Regions from separate parts of the Butyrivibrio sp. XB500-5 genome, predicted to be linked through region 3. Evidence: predicted binding sites of a transcription regulator. Region 3 holds the regulator's gene; each other region holds the start of a gene.

Evidence for each region. Region 3 encodes Rex, which represses fermentation and respiration genes when NADH is low (regulators of the CRP and FNR family bind a similar motif). Its sites were predicted from a motif close to ATTGTTAANTANTTAACAAT; they were not measured.
Region 1: the regulator Rex is predicted to act here: its motif matches at 1,298-1,317, upstream of pflB (formate C-acetyltransferase).
Region 2: the regulator Rex is predicted to act here: its motif matches at 1,896-1,915, upstream of ptb (phosphate butyryltransferase).
Region 4: the regulator Rex is predicted to act here: its motif matches at 1,503-1,522, upstream of D6856_RS08515 (acetyl-CoA C-acetyltransferase).

The regions. Positions count from the first base shown of each region.
Region 1 covers NZ_RAIS01000008.1:131,112-134,322, reverse strand. Annotated here, with positions in the region: gene D6856_RS13820 (Crp/Fnr family transcriptional regulator) at 1-431, shown strand, start outside; gene pflA (pyruvate formate-lyase-activating protein) at 445-1,176, shown strand; gene pflB (formate C-acetyltransferase) at 1,342-3,211, shown strand, end outside.
Region 2 covers NZ_RAIS01000003.1:36,841-40,051, forward strand. Annotated here, with positions in the region: gene D6856_RS06565 (ABC transporter substrate-binding protein) at 1-26, opposite strand, end outside; gene D6856_RS06570 (PLP-dependent cysteine synthase family protein) at 47-1,030, opposite strand; gene D6856_RS06575 (acyl-CoA thioesterase) at 1,276-1,782, shown strand; gene ptb (phosphate butyryltransferase) at 1,965-2,879, shown strand; gene buk (butyrate kinase) at 2,969-3,211, shown strand, end outside.
Region 3 covers NZ_RAIS01000009.1:39,607-42,817, reverse strand. Annotated here, with positions in the region: gene D6856_RS15230 (hypothetical protein) at 13-180, shown strand; gene D6856_RS14310 (DUF805 domain-containing protein) at 341-721, shown strand; gene D6856_RS14305 (redox-sensing transcriptional repressor Rex) at 976-1,632, shown strand; gene D6856_RS14300 (hypothetical protein) at 1,632-2,291, shown strand; gene D6856_RS14295 (NAD(P)H-hydrate dehydratase) at 2,351-3,211, shown strand, end outside.
Region 4 covers NZ_RAIS01000004.1:106,343-109,553, forward strand. Annotated here, with positions in the region: gene D6856_RS08510 (enoyl-CoA hydratase-related protein) at 1-152, opposite strand, end outside; gene D6856_RS08515 (acetyl-CoA C-acetyltransferase) at 234-1,424, opposite strand; gene D6856_RS08520 (CotH kinase family protein) at 1,606-3,211, opposite strand, start outside.

The DNA of each region.
Region 1 (3,211 bases), on a different contig from region 3:
TCATCTGGGAAGGAATGTTCCTGGATGGCAGTATTTATCCGTATTCAGCGGTATGTCTTACCAATGCATCCATCTGCACGATTCACAGAGACGATTTCATCAAGGTAGTCGACAATCCGACAGCTGCCATGAATATTATTATTCTTTTGAGTAAAAAGCTTCATGACGCCAACGAGCGTAACATGCTGCTTTCAACCAAAGATCCCATGGCAAGACTGGCAGGCTTTTTAATGTACAGAGTTGACAGAAGCGTAGAAGATGATATAGTTTTAAAGCTCGATGATATAGCTGCGAGTGTCAACTTAAGGACGGAGACTGTCAGCAGGAAGCTGCGCGAGATGGAAAAAGAGGGCCTGATCCAAAGAATCGGTCATGCAAGGATCAAAGTTCTTGACAGAGACGCCCTCAGAGATATTTATATTTACCAGTAATTTAGGAGTTTTTATGATTAAAGGTGCAATTCATTCAATAGAGACCTTCGGTTCCGTTGACGGACCCGGAATCAGATTTATAGTTTTTTTAAAGGGATGCAATCTCAGATGTAAGTATTGTCACAATGCAGATACATGGGATCCGAAATCCGAGGATATGAGAACGCCCGATGAGCTTCTCGATTTCGCGGAGAGATACAGAAGCTACTGGGGCGAAGAAGGCGGAATCACGGTAAGCGGAGGCGAGCCGCTTCTTCAGATAGATTTCCTTATCGAGCTTTTTACCAAGGCCAAAGAGCGCGGAATAAATACTTGCATAGACACGGCGCTTCAGCCTTTTACAAGAGAAGAACCTTTCTTTTCCAAGTTTAATAAGCTTGTGGAAGTAACGGATCTTATGCTTGTTGATATCAAGCACATAGATAATGAGGAACACAAGAAGCTCACGGGACTTCCCAATGAGAATATTCTCGACGGAATGCGGTATTTGTCGGAAATCGGACAGCCGATCTGGATAAGACACGTACTTGTTCCCGATATCACGGACGTCGACGAATACCTCATAAAGACCAGAGCATTTATTGAGAATCTTTCTAACGTTAAAAAGATAGAAGTTCTTCCCTACCATTCTCTGGGGCAGCATAAATTCGAGGCTCTCGGAATACCGTACCAGTTAGAAGGCGTAAAATCGCCGTCTAAAGAGCGTGTGGAGAACGCAACCCAGATTTTACGCGGGTTAAAGTGATCGATATATCGAAAAAGACAGCAAAAAAGCGCTGTCTTTTTTTTAACAATATTTTTCAAAACTTGATTCTAATCAATGTTTGGCAAAATCCTTAATGGTAATATAATTCTCGGTCAGTATAAGTGATAATTATTTAACAATACTGCTTTGAAAGGAGTTTATGATATGAACGAAGCATGGAGAGGTTTTAAAGGAACCCACTGGCTGGATGATGTTAACGTAAGAGATTTCATCCAGAACAACTATACACCTTATGATGGAGACGAGAGCTTTTTAGCAGCACCCACAGATGCAACAGATAAGCTTTGGGGCAAGCTTCAGGAGCTTCAGAAGCAGGAGCGTGAAAAGGGCGGCGTTCTTGAGTGTGAGACAGAGGTTGTTTCAAGTCTTACAGCATACGGCCCCGGATATATCGATGAGTCTATGAAGGATCTTGAGAAGGTAGTTGGTCTTCAGACAGATAAGCCTCTTAAGAGAGCATTCATGCCTTTCGGTGGAATCAAGATGGCTGAGGAAGCTGCTGAGACATACGGCTACAAGGTTAACGAGAAGTTCCACAAGATCTTCACAGAGTATCACAAGACTCACAACCAGGCAGTATTTGATGCATATACACCTGAGATGAGAGCAGCAAGACACAGCCACATCGTAACAGGTCTTCCTGATACATACGGCCGTGGACGTATCGTAGGCGACTACAGAAGAGTAGCTCTTTACGGTATCGACTACCTCATCGAGAAGAAGATGGAAGATTACAACAACTGCGGTGACGGAACAATGCTTGATCACATCATCCGTCAGAGAGAAGAGATCTCAGAGCAGGTTAGAGCACTTAAGGGAATGAAGGAGATGGCTAAGGTTTACGGCTATGACATCTCAGCTCCCGCTAAGAATGCTAAAGAGGCTGTTCAGTGGCTCTACTTTGGTTACCTTGCAGCTATCAAGACTCAGAACGGTGCTGCTATGTCAGTAGGACGTGTATCAACATTCCTTGACATCTACATCGAGAGAGATATTAAAGAGGGAACACTTACAGAGAGCGAGGCTCAGGAGCTCATCGACCACATGACAATGAAGTTCAGAATGGTTAAGTTCGCTCGTATCCCTTCATACAACAACCTTTTCTCAGGCGATCCCGTTTGGGCAACACTTGAGGTTGGTGGACTTGGTATGGACGGTCGTCACATGGTTACAAAGAACGACTTCCGTTTCCTCCACACACTTGAGAACATGGGACCTTCACCCGAGCCTAACCTTACAGTACTTTACACATCAAAGCTTCCTGAAACATTCAAGAAGTATGCTGCTAAGATCTCAGTTACAACATCTTCAATCCAGTATGAGAACGACGATGTTATGCGTCCTATCTGGGGCGATGATTACAGCATCTGCTGCTGCGTATCAGCTACACAGACAGGTAAAGAGATGCAGTTCTTCGGAGCAAGAGCTAACCTTGCTAAGTGCCTTCTTTACGCTATCAACGGTGGTAAGGATGAGAAGTTCCTTACAAAGGACGGCAAGCACATGCAGATCGGACCTGAAATGGCTCCTATCACAGGCGACGTTCTTGAGTATGACGAAGTTATGCGTAAGTATGACATCATGATGGATTGGCTTGCAGGACTCTATGTAAACATCCTCAACCTTATCCAGTACATGCACGACAAGTACTACTACGAAGCAGCTGAGATGGCTCTTATCGATACAAACGTAAGACGTACATTCGCTACAGGTATCGCAGGATTCTCACACGTTGTTGATTCACTTTCAGCTATCAAGTACGCTAAGGTTTCAACTGTTCGTGACGAATCTGGTCTTGTTATCGATTACAAGATCGAGGGTGACTTCCCCAGATACGGTAACGACGATGAGAGAGCAGACGAGATCGCTGTATGGCTCCTTAAGACATTCATGAAGAAGATCGAGAAGCACCACACATATCGTGATTCTGAGCCTACAACATCTATCCTTACTATCACATCTAACGTTGTTTACGGTAAGGCTACAGGTGCTACACCTGACGGAAGACCTGCAT
Region 2 (3,211 bases), on a different contig from region 3:
CTTTTTCCGATCAATTTCTTTTTCATAAAAATCTTCTCCCTTGAAATTATTGATATAGGTTAGTAGAAAGGTAGCGAAGTCCTGTGTCGGGGAATATTGCTACGATCGTCTTTCCTTTGTTTTCCGGTCTTCTTGCGATCTGTTCCGCAGCGTAGAGTATCGCTCCCGAAGATGCACCTATAAGGATGCCGTCAGTCTTTGCAACTGCTCTGGCAGCTTCGTATGCCTGCGCGGTCTCTACGGGGAAACACTCGTCGTAGTAGGCGGGATCGAGATTTGAAGGAACAAACTCTTTTGGTATACCTTCAAAAGGATGTACGCCTGCAATCTCTTCCGGGTGAGGATTTTTTTCCGAAGGGATAGATCCTTCACCGGGCTGCACTGCTATGACCTTGACTTCAGGCTTTTTAGACTTGAGGTACTTGCCTACACCTGTGATCGTTCCGCCGGTTCCTACGGCAGCTACAACGATGTCAACTTTTCCTTCCGTATCGTTCCAGATCTCCGGGGCGGTAGTCCGGTAATGGATATCCGGATTGGCAGGATTGGCGTCCTGATTTACGATGAATATGTTGTCGTCGCCGGCTGATAACTTTTTGTAAAATGCGGCGTATCCTGCGACATAGTCATTGTGGTTTTCATCCAATGCTTTTTTTACTTCGGGAATATCGCTCATATTTGCGACTTCTGTCCCGAAAGCTTTCATTACTTTAAAACGTTCGATACTTACGTTGTCCTGAACATAGATGCGGGATTTATATCCTTTGATAGCTGCAAAAGCCGCAAGTCCTATTCCTGTATTTCCGCTTGTTGCCTCGACTATCGTTCCTCCGGGCTTTAGACTTCCGTCTTTTTCCGCAGCTTCTATCATGCTAAGTGCAATCCTGTCTTTGATGCTTTGGTTTGGATTGTAGTATTCGATCTTTCCCAAAATATCAGCAGCTAACTGCTTTTGCTTGATAAAACCGTTCAAGCGTAAGAGAGGTGTGTTTCCTATGAGTTCTGTGATCGATTCGTATATTCGACTCATATGTTGCTCCTTTCAAAAAAATAAAAACCAGAGATATTGTTTAATACCTCTGGTTTTCCAGTCAGCTTCTCTGATTCAATTCGCTCAAATGTTATCACATAAAATCGGAGTTGCCCATTTCATTAAATTTATCAGCTGCAATAAGATTTTCTTATATCATGCGAGAAAACGTCGAAAGCGGCATAAATAGTACACCATTTTGGCTCGTAATGGCGTATAATTAATTATTATTGGAGGGACGGTATATGGCAAAAGTATTTCATGTAGATCATCAGATAGACAAGAAGAATGTGGAGGACTCAATAACAGAGTGGACCAGAGTCGTTAAGTACGGCGACATCAATAGCGAGAACAGGCTGTTTGGTGGCAAGCTCATGTCGTGGATCGATGAAGTTGCGGGGACGGTTGCATTAAGACATTCAGGAAATCCTGTAGCGACAGCTGCTGTAGATAACATGCAGTTCAAGCAGGGAGCTAAGCTCGACGATATAATCGTTATCATCGGAAAGATTACGTATGTCGGAAAGACTTCAATGGAAGTCAGAGTTGATACGTATGTCGAAGACAGACGCAACGGAATGCGACATGTTCTCAACAGGGCTTATTTTACAGAAGTGTGTATCGACGATGACGACACACCTGTGCTTGTGCCTTACGGTCTCAATGTAAAAACCGAGAGCGAAAAAGCTGAGTGGGAAGGTGCCGAGAAGAGAATTGCACTTCGCAAGCAACGCAGAATGGAAGGATTCTGATATTGTAAAGGGATATAGCGTTTATGTGAGAATCATGAGAGGAAATGCCATGAGTGGCATTTCCTTTTTTTACGCTCAAATAAGTTGTTCGCTTATTGCATTTGCCGCTTTTGAGTGTTAAAATTTTGACATATGGCTTTGAATATTACATATCATATAAATTATGTGGAGGTTTATTTATCATGAGTAAGAACTTTGATGACATTTTGGCTAAGCTTAAGACAGCGACAACCAAGAAGATGTCTGTTGCCGTAGCGCAGGACACACACGTACTTGAGGCTGTTAAGGTGGCTAAGGAGAGAGGAATCGTTGAACCCATTCTCGTTGGTGACAAGGATGAGATCGCGAAGAAGGCAGCAGAGGTTGGAATGAACCTTGACGATTACGAGATCATCGATGTTAAGGATACCATCGAGGCTGCTCGTACAGCGGTTTCACTTGTACATGACGGCAAGGCTGACATTTACATGAAGGGTGCTTTGGAGTCCAAGGATTTCCTTAAGAGCGTTCTTGATAAGGAAGTTGGTCTTCGTACAGGTCGTCCTCTTTCACACGTATGCGTGTTTGAGATTCCCGGAATCGATCGTCTTCTTTTCCTTACAGACGTTGCATTCATGCCCTATCCGACACTTGAGGATAAAAAAGTCATCATTGAATATACAGTAGATGTAGCAAGAGCTTGCGGCGTTGATTGCCCTAAGGTTGCTCCTCTTGCAGCAGTTGAGGTTGTTAATCCCAAGATGCCCGTTACAGTTGAGGCTGCTGAGCTTACAAAGATGAACGAAGCAGGCGAGATCAAGAACTGCATCGTTGACGGACCTCTTTCAATGGATCTTGCTATCGATCCCGAGGCTGCTCAGCACAAGGCAGGCGCTCTTGACAGAAAGATCGTCGGTGACGCCGATATCCTTCTTTTCCCTGATATCCACGCAGGTAACCTTACATACAAGACAATCGTAAGACTTGCCAAGGTTAAGAACGGTAACATCCTTACAGGAACAAAGGCACCCGTTATCCTTACATCAAGATCTGACAGTGTTGAGGTTAAGGTTAACTCAATCGCACTTGCTGCAGTTGTAGCCGCTGAGAGAACTTGATGAGGTTCTTTCGAATCTAGTTCGAACGTCTTCCGGCGAGGGCTTGTCCCGAGAGCGGAAGTTCATTATGAAAAAGAAAGGAAAAGACCATGATAAAAAGTTTAATTATAAATCCCGGTTCAACTTCTACAAAGGTCGGCATCTTCGAGGATGAGACTCTTGTAAAAGAGGAAACTTTAAGACACAGCACTGAGGAGATCAATCAGTACGCAACTATTATTGATCAGAAGGATTTCCGTAAGAACATCATTCTTGATTTCCTTAAGAAAGAAAACATCGACATTAAGTCTTTTAACGTTATCGTAGGAAGAGGCGGACTTCTTCGTCCCATT
Region 3 (3,211 bases):
GAGATTGTGTAAATGAGACATTTGTCTGCTATATCTCAGGAGAATGCGGCATCAACGCAGGAGACCAATGCGTCTATGCAGGAACTTAATGCGACATTCTCGATAATCACAGAATCAGCAAGGAACTTGCAGGAGCTTGCCGGCAATCTGACAGATGCAATAAGCTACTTTAAACCGTAATTTTCTATGTTGAATAATCAGACTTTTTCTGATAATTAGTACTAATTGTTAGACTATGAAAATGCATGAAATGTTATTGAAGCCGTAAATAAAATGACGTATAATATGTCAAGAACTTTTATATAAAAGTATGAAAAAGGGTTTTTAGGAGGAAAACAAAATGTCATTTTCAGAGGCGGTACAATCAGTATTTTCTAACTATGCAGTGTTTGAGGGAAGAGCTCGTAGAAGCGAGTATTGGTACTTCTTCCTTCTCCAGATGATAGTTAACGTGGTAGTAAGAATTCTGGTTAATGTTTCAGGTGTATTTTCAATTTTAGCTATTATTTGGGCATTAGCTACATTGGTTCCCGGACTTGCGGTTGGTGTAAGAAGACTTCATGATACAGGAAAGTCAGGATGGTTCCTTTTACTTGGATTGATTCCTGTAGTTGGTGGAATTATTGTTCTTGTATTCATGGTTTCAGATTCGCAGCCGGGTGATAACCAGTATGGTCCCAATCCTAAGGGATTTGGCGGATCTGACCAGCAGACAATCTAATAATATATAACAACTATTTAGGACCTTATGGTACAATTCCATAAGGTCCTTTTAACAGAATCTTTGTATCTCTAAACGGTTCAGGCTCTGAGAATGAAGTAATAGCGGGTCTTTGAGAGATGAAAACATTTCTGTTTGACACAAGTTTAACGGGCATATATAATTGAATTGTGGAATTCTTAACAATCCATTCGGATGGCTCTACAGAGGTGATGAGAGCTGTTCCACATATCAAAAATGAGGAGGAGCGGAATATGGCAGAAAAAGAGATTTCTCAAGCCGTCATAGGGAGACTCCCACGTTATTTCAGATATTTAGGTGACCTTAAGGAGAAGGGTGTCGAGAGAATATCTTCTCAGGAACTCAGCGATATAATGAAGGTTACTGCTTCCCAGATCAGACAGGATTTTAATAATTTCGGCGGATTTGGACAGCAGGGATATGGTTATAATGTCGGCTATCTTTATGATGAGATCAGTAAGATACTCGGCATCGACAAGGAACACAGCCTTGTTATCATAGGTGCCGGACATCTCGGTAAGGCTATCGCAGGCTACACCAACTTTACAAGAAGAGGTTTTGTGTTTAAAGGCGCATTTGACCGCGATCCGTCGCTTTTCGGAACCAAGATAAGAGACGTCGAGGTTCGTCCCATAGATGAAGTTGAGGATTTTGTTCGCAAGAACAAGATAGAAATAGCTGTGCTAACGATCCCCAAGGATCAGGCAGTGCCTATGGCGCGCAGGCTTTCTGAATGCGGGATCAAGGCTATCTGGAACTTTGCGCATGTTGACCTTGAAGTTCCGGGCAGCATACAGGTTGAAAACGTACATTTATCTGACAGTTTGATGAAATTATCGTATAATATTAACAGATACGAACAAACATTAAACCCGGGTGAGAAAAAGTAATGGCAAAAGACAATAAAGTCTATATGTCTGCGCTTGAAGGGAAGAAGATTCCCATTCTGACGCTTGATAACAAATGGCATCAGCTTTTTACCCAGACGGAAATGTCGCCTGAGATCAAAGAGCTGGCGGATCAACTTAATGCACTGGTAGAGAGGGATTCCAAGCTTCGCGGAGAGACCAAGGACATCAAGAAGCTTAAGAAGAAGCTTCTTGGCGAGATAGTTCCGCTTCGCGATAAAGCAGGTAAGATCGATAATCCCCAGATCGAGAAAGAAATCCAGGACAGGACCAGGCTTATCTCGGAGTGCAATGATAGACTTGATTCCTATAGCGATGAGTTAAAAGACCTGTCGCGAGAAATATATGATGTGGATTATAAGCTTATGGTAGAGACCATGAATGTCTGCTATGAGAGGCTTCATGACAATACCGAATACATTTTGGAGCTTGATGATTGGGTATCCAAAGTGAGAGTTGAGCTTAAGAAGAACATAATCCATATGCAGGAAGCTGAGCTTGAAAACTACAATCTCTATTCCTACATGCATCAGATATTCGGGCCTGAGGTTATGGAGATATTCGATCTCAAATACGATCCTAACAGAAGGCATCCCATCAGAAGGCCGAGAAACGCCGATGATGGTGAATTTGTTGAATGAGTTATATAAAGTAGGCTGCCCGAGTGGCAGCCTATTGTTCTAAAAAGGGGAAAACTACTATGAGATACGCAGTCACTAGCAGTGAGATGAAGCAGTACGACAGAAATACGTCGCAGATTTTCGGCGTTCAGACCGAGATCCTTATGGAAAGAGCATCTCTTTCGGTGTGCGATGAAGTAGACAGATACGCTGATGAAAGAAAGATCACGAGAAAGCGCAGAGCACTTGTCTTTGCGGGAATCGGAAACAACGGAGGAGACGGCGCATGTATCGCAAGACTTCTCAAACAGAGAGGATATCTTGTAAATCTGTGCGTTATAGGAGATCCCACCAAGTGCAGCGATCTTCTTTTGATGCAGCTCAAGATCTGCGGAAGTTACGGGATCACTACTGACACTTTTTCCAATATAAGAGACAACAAAAGCGTTGCCGAATGGGATATCATAGTAGATGCATTGTTCGGTATAGGGCTTTCGAGAAATGTCACGGGTACATTTGAAGAAGCGATAAACTATATCAATGATTGTAAAAAAGAAAGATTGGATGACATGTTCGTTGTATCTGTCGATATTCCTTCGGGAATAAATGCGGACAACGGCAAAGTCATGGGCTGCGCCGTTATGGCGGATTCGACCGTGACCTTCAATCAGGTTAAGATAGGACACCTTCTTTATCCGGGCTGCGAGTATACGGGTAAGCTTATTGTGAAGGACGCCGGTATCACTGACGAGAGCTTTTTGACCAAGGAGCCTACGTGCTTTTGGTACGATGATGAGGTAAAAGATCTTTTGCCTGAGAGGAAGAAAGATTCCAACAAGGGAACAAACGGAAAAGTCCTTGTTATCGCAGGTTCCAAGACCATAAGCGGAGCATGCATCTTATCGGCGGGCGCTTGCCTTAAATCCGGAGCGGGCATGGTC
Region 4 (3,211 bases), on a different contig from region 3:
AGAACAACGGCTCTTACAACATTAACGTCAATGCTGTCAAAAGCAGCGCCAAGATCATCAAGAACCTGTGAGTTAAGCGCATTGAGCGCTTCAGGACGATTGATGGTGATAACAGCGATTTTGTCTTTAACTTCGCAATTTACAAAACTCATGTTTTCTTCTCCTTTTTATTTTGAGCGCACAATAGTCTGCCCTGAAAACACGGCAGACTATCGCGTCATTGATTTATAGGATTATTCGTACTTCTCAACGATTGTAGCGCATCCCATTCCGCCACCGATGCAAAGAGTAGCAAGACCCTTCTTAGCATCAGCTCTTCTGCCCATCTCGTGAAGAAGAGTTACAAGAATACGGCATCCTGAAGCTCCTACAGGATGTCCGAGTGCGATAGCGCCACCGTTAACGTTAACCTTGTTCATATCAAAGCCAAGATCCTTAGCTACAGCAACAGACTGTGCTGCGAAAGCCTCGTTAGCCTCGATAAGATCGATATTGTCAAGTGAAAGACCTGTCTTCTTAAGAACCTTGTTTGTAGCTGCAACAGGACCGATACCCATAACCTCGGGCTCAACACCTGCAAGTGCTCCGCCTACCCATGTAGCCATAGGCTTGATTCCGAGCTCTTTAGCCTTCTCTTCGCTCATAACAACGATAGCAGCTGCACCGTCGTTGATACCTGAAGCGTTACCTGCTGTTACAAGTCCGCCTTCTTTTCCTGAGCAGCATTTAAGCTTTGAAAGAGACTCAGCTGTTGTGCCGGCACGAGGGCCCTCATCAACCTTGAAGTCTACGATTTCTTTTTTAACCTTTACGGGAACGGGAACGATTTCATCGTTGAATTTGCCGTCTGCCATAGCCTTCTCGCACTTCTGCTGAGAATTAGCCGAGAATGCGTCAAGCTCTTCTCTTGTGAGGTTCCATCTGTCGCAGATATTCTCTGCTGTGATCATCATGTGATAGTGATTGAATGCATCTGTAAGAGCATCGTTTACCATTGTATCAACAACAGTTCCGTTGTTCATACGATATCCGAAACGTGCGTTGGGAAGTGCGTAAGGAGCCATTGACATGTTCTCCATACCGCCTGCTACTACTATATCAGCCTCGCCTGCCTTGATAAGATCGGCTGCCATGTTAACACAGTTAAGGCCTGAGCCGCATACTACATTGAGTGTAACTGCAGGAGTCTCAATAGGAAGACCTGCCTTGATTGAAGCCTGTCTTGCAACGTTCTGTCCGAGACCTGCCTGGATAACGCATCCCATAAGAACTTCATCAACCTGCTCAGGTTTAACACCTGCACGATTAAGTGCCTCCTTGATAACGATTGAACCAAGTTCAGCTGCAGGAGTGCCACTGAGTGCTCCGCCCATTTTGCCGATGGCGGTTCTGCATGCGCCTGCTAATACTACCTTCTGTGCCATAACGTAATACCTCCGTTTGTGGGCGTTTATCGCCCTTTTTAATTTGTATTTTCTTATTTATTTTTCATTTTCGATCTGATTGACAAATTTTTATCAGAACAGGTTTATTTTAGCATACCACCCATTCAAATGCAAGGAAAATAAAGGGCTCTTCCCTTGCCACATCATGTTGTGAAATTTATCAATACAGTACAAAATCTTCCTCTAAATACTCTGAAATATATGCTCCTCTCTCTTTCAAAAAATCGTCCAGCTCAGAAAGATCTTTTTCATAATCTGCTTCGCTGTAATCAGGATTTTCAAACCTTCTGATCGTTTCGATGTTTTGCTTCCTATATATATGATCATATTCCATAAGCTGCTCATGCAGATTATCATATGAAAGTTCATTCTCCAAAAGCCTGTTCATCTCTTCTTTGAACTGCTCTTTAAAACCTTCTCTCTCATACATACATCCGGGAAGAAACATATTCTCTCCCTTATCTCTGTAATATGAGATCGTGTCAAACGATGGATCCGAACATGTTACATCGAGATCATATGCAGCCCAGTTCCACTTCCCACCTTTCTCCTTATAAAGAAGCTGGTTGTGATCGGGATCTATATCCTCATCGTTAAAAAACAGCAACGCACAGAAATAGTCGATCATGTTATCTATATTAATAGAAGATTCCACAAGACTATATTGTTTAGGGTCGGTAAGATCATAGTAAACAAGCTCCTCTATGGATCTGTGGTGATCACCCTCTGCGATCTCACCGCCAAACTCAGCGATATTGTTCTTGACCACATAAAGATCCTCGGGAGTAATTCCCAGATGATTTGCGAAATATTCCTCGTCATACTGCTCGCGAAGCGTATAAATGCCCCAGTATTCACCGTTCAAAAACAGCACACACGGGCGCGAAGCGTTATTGGCTATTCCGGCATCATCGAGAACGGAATGCAAAAACGCCTCTTGGAATACTATCCTTCCATCACCTTTGCGGAGTCTCATTTTCTTTTCATCATCATAGAATCCACAGGAAAAAGAGCTTTCGTCGGAATAAATATCTCTTACAAAAAGATTGAGCGATTTCTGGAAGACAAATCTTGTAGATTCACCCGCAATTCTTATTCCGATATCTTTTTTATCCGACATCTTCCTATCTTTATCGAACATAGTCATGGTCGCGGTTCTTTCCCACTCTCTTCCCATATATGATGAATTTGTATATTCCAAACGATGGACTTCTTCCCCTTTCTCATCCACAAAGCTTGGTGGGATCTCGTCATCCGGAAGATTCTCAAATCCGCCAAGCTTCTTGTACTCATCATATTTTTTCCCGAGTGTATATATACCTCTGTCGTAGTCAAAGAGATTTCCCGGGTCGGTTACAAGCGACATTATCTCAACATCCTTGTACTGTGGCTTGTTCTCAAAGCCCACAAAATATACATGACTTACAACACTACTCTTCTTACCCGTTATATTATTGACCGCGATAGCCTTGATGACATTCGCTTTGTCTATCTTATAATTCGGTGCCTCATAGATCGGATACATGATCTCATTGGCATAGATGTTGTCCTTACTGCTCGCATCAGACAATGTTATCGGCGCCCTATATTTTTTTGAATTCTCAGTAGGTTCACTTCCGTCATCTGTATAGTAGACAGTGTCAAACAATCCGGCGGAAAGCTTTAGCTTCGTCCCTTCTTCGTAAAAGCCGTCATCAATTGAAAACTCAGGTTCATTTATATGCTCGGTCTCAACAAAAAGAGCTTCATCATTAGTCTCTCCGGGT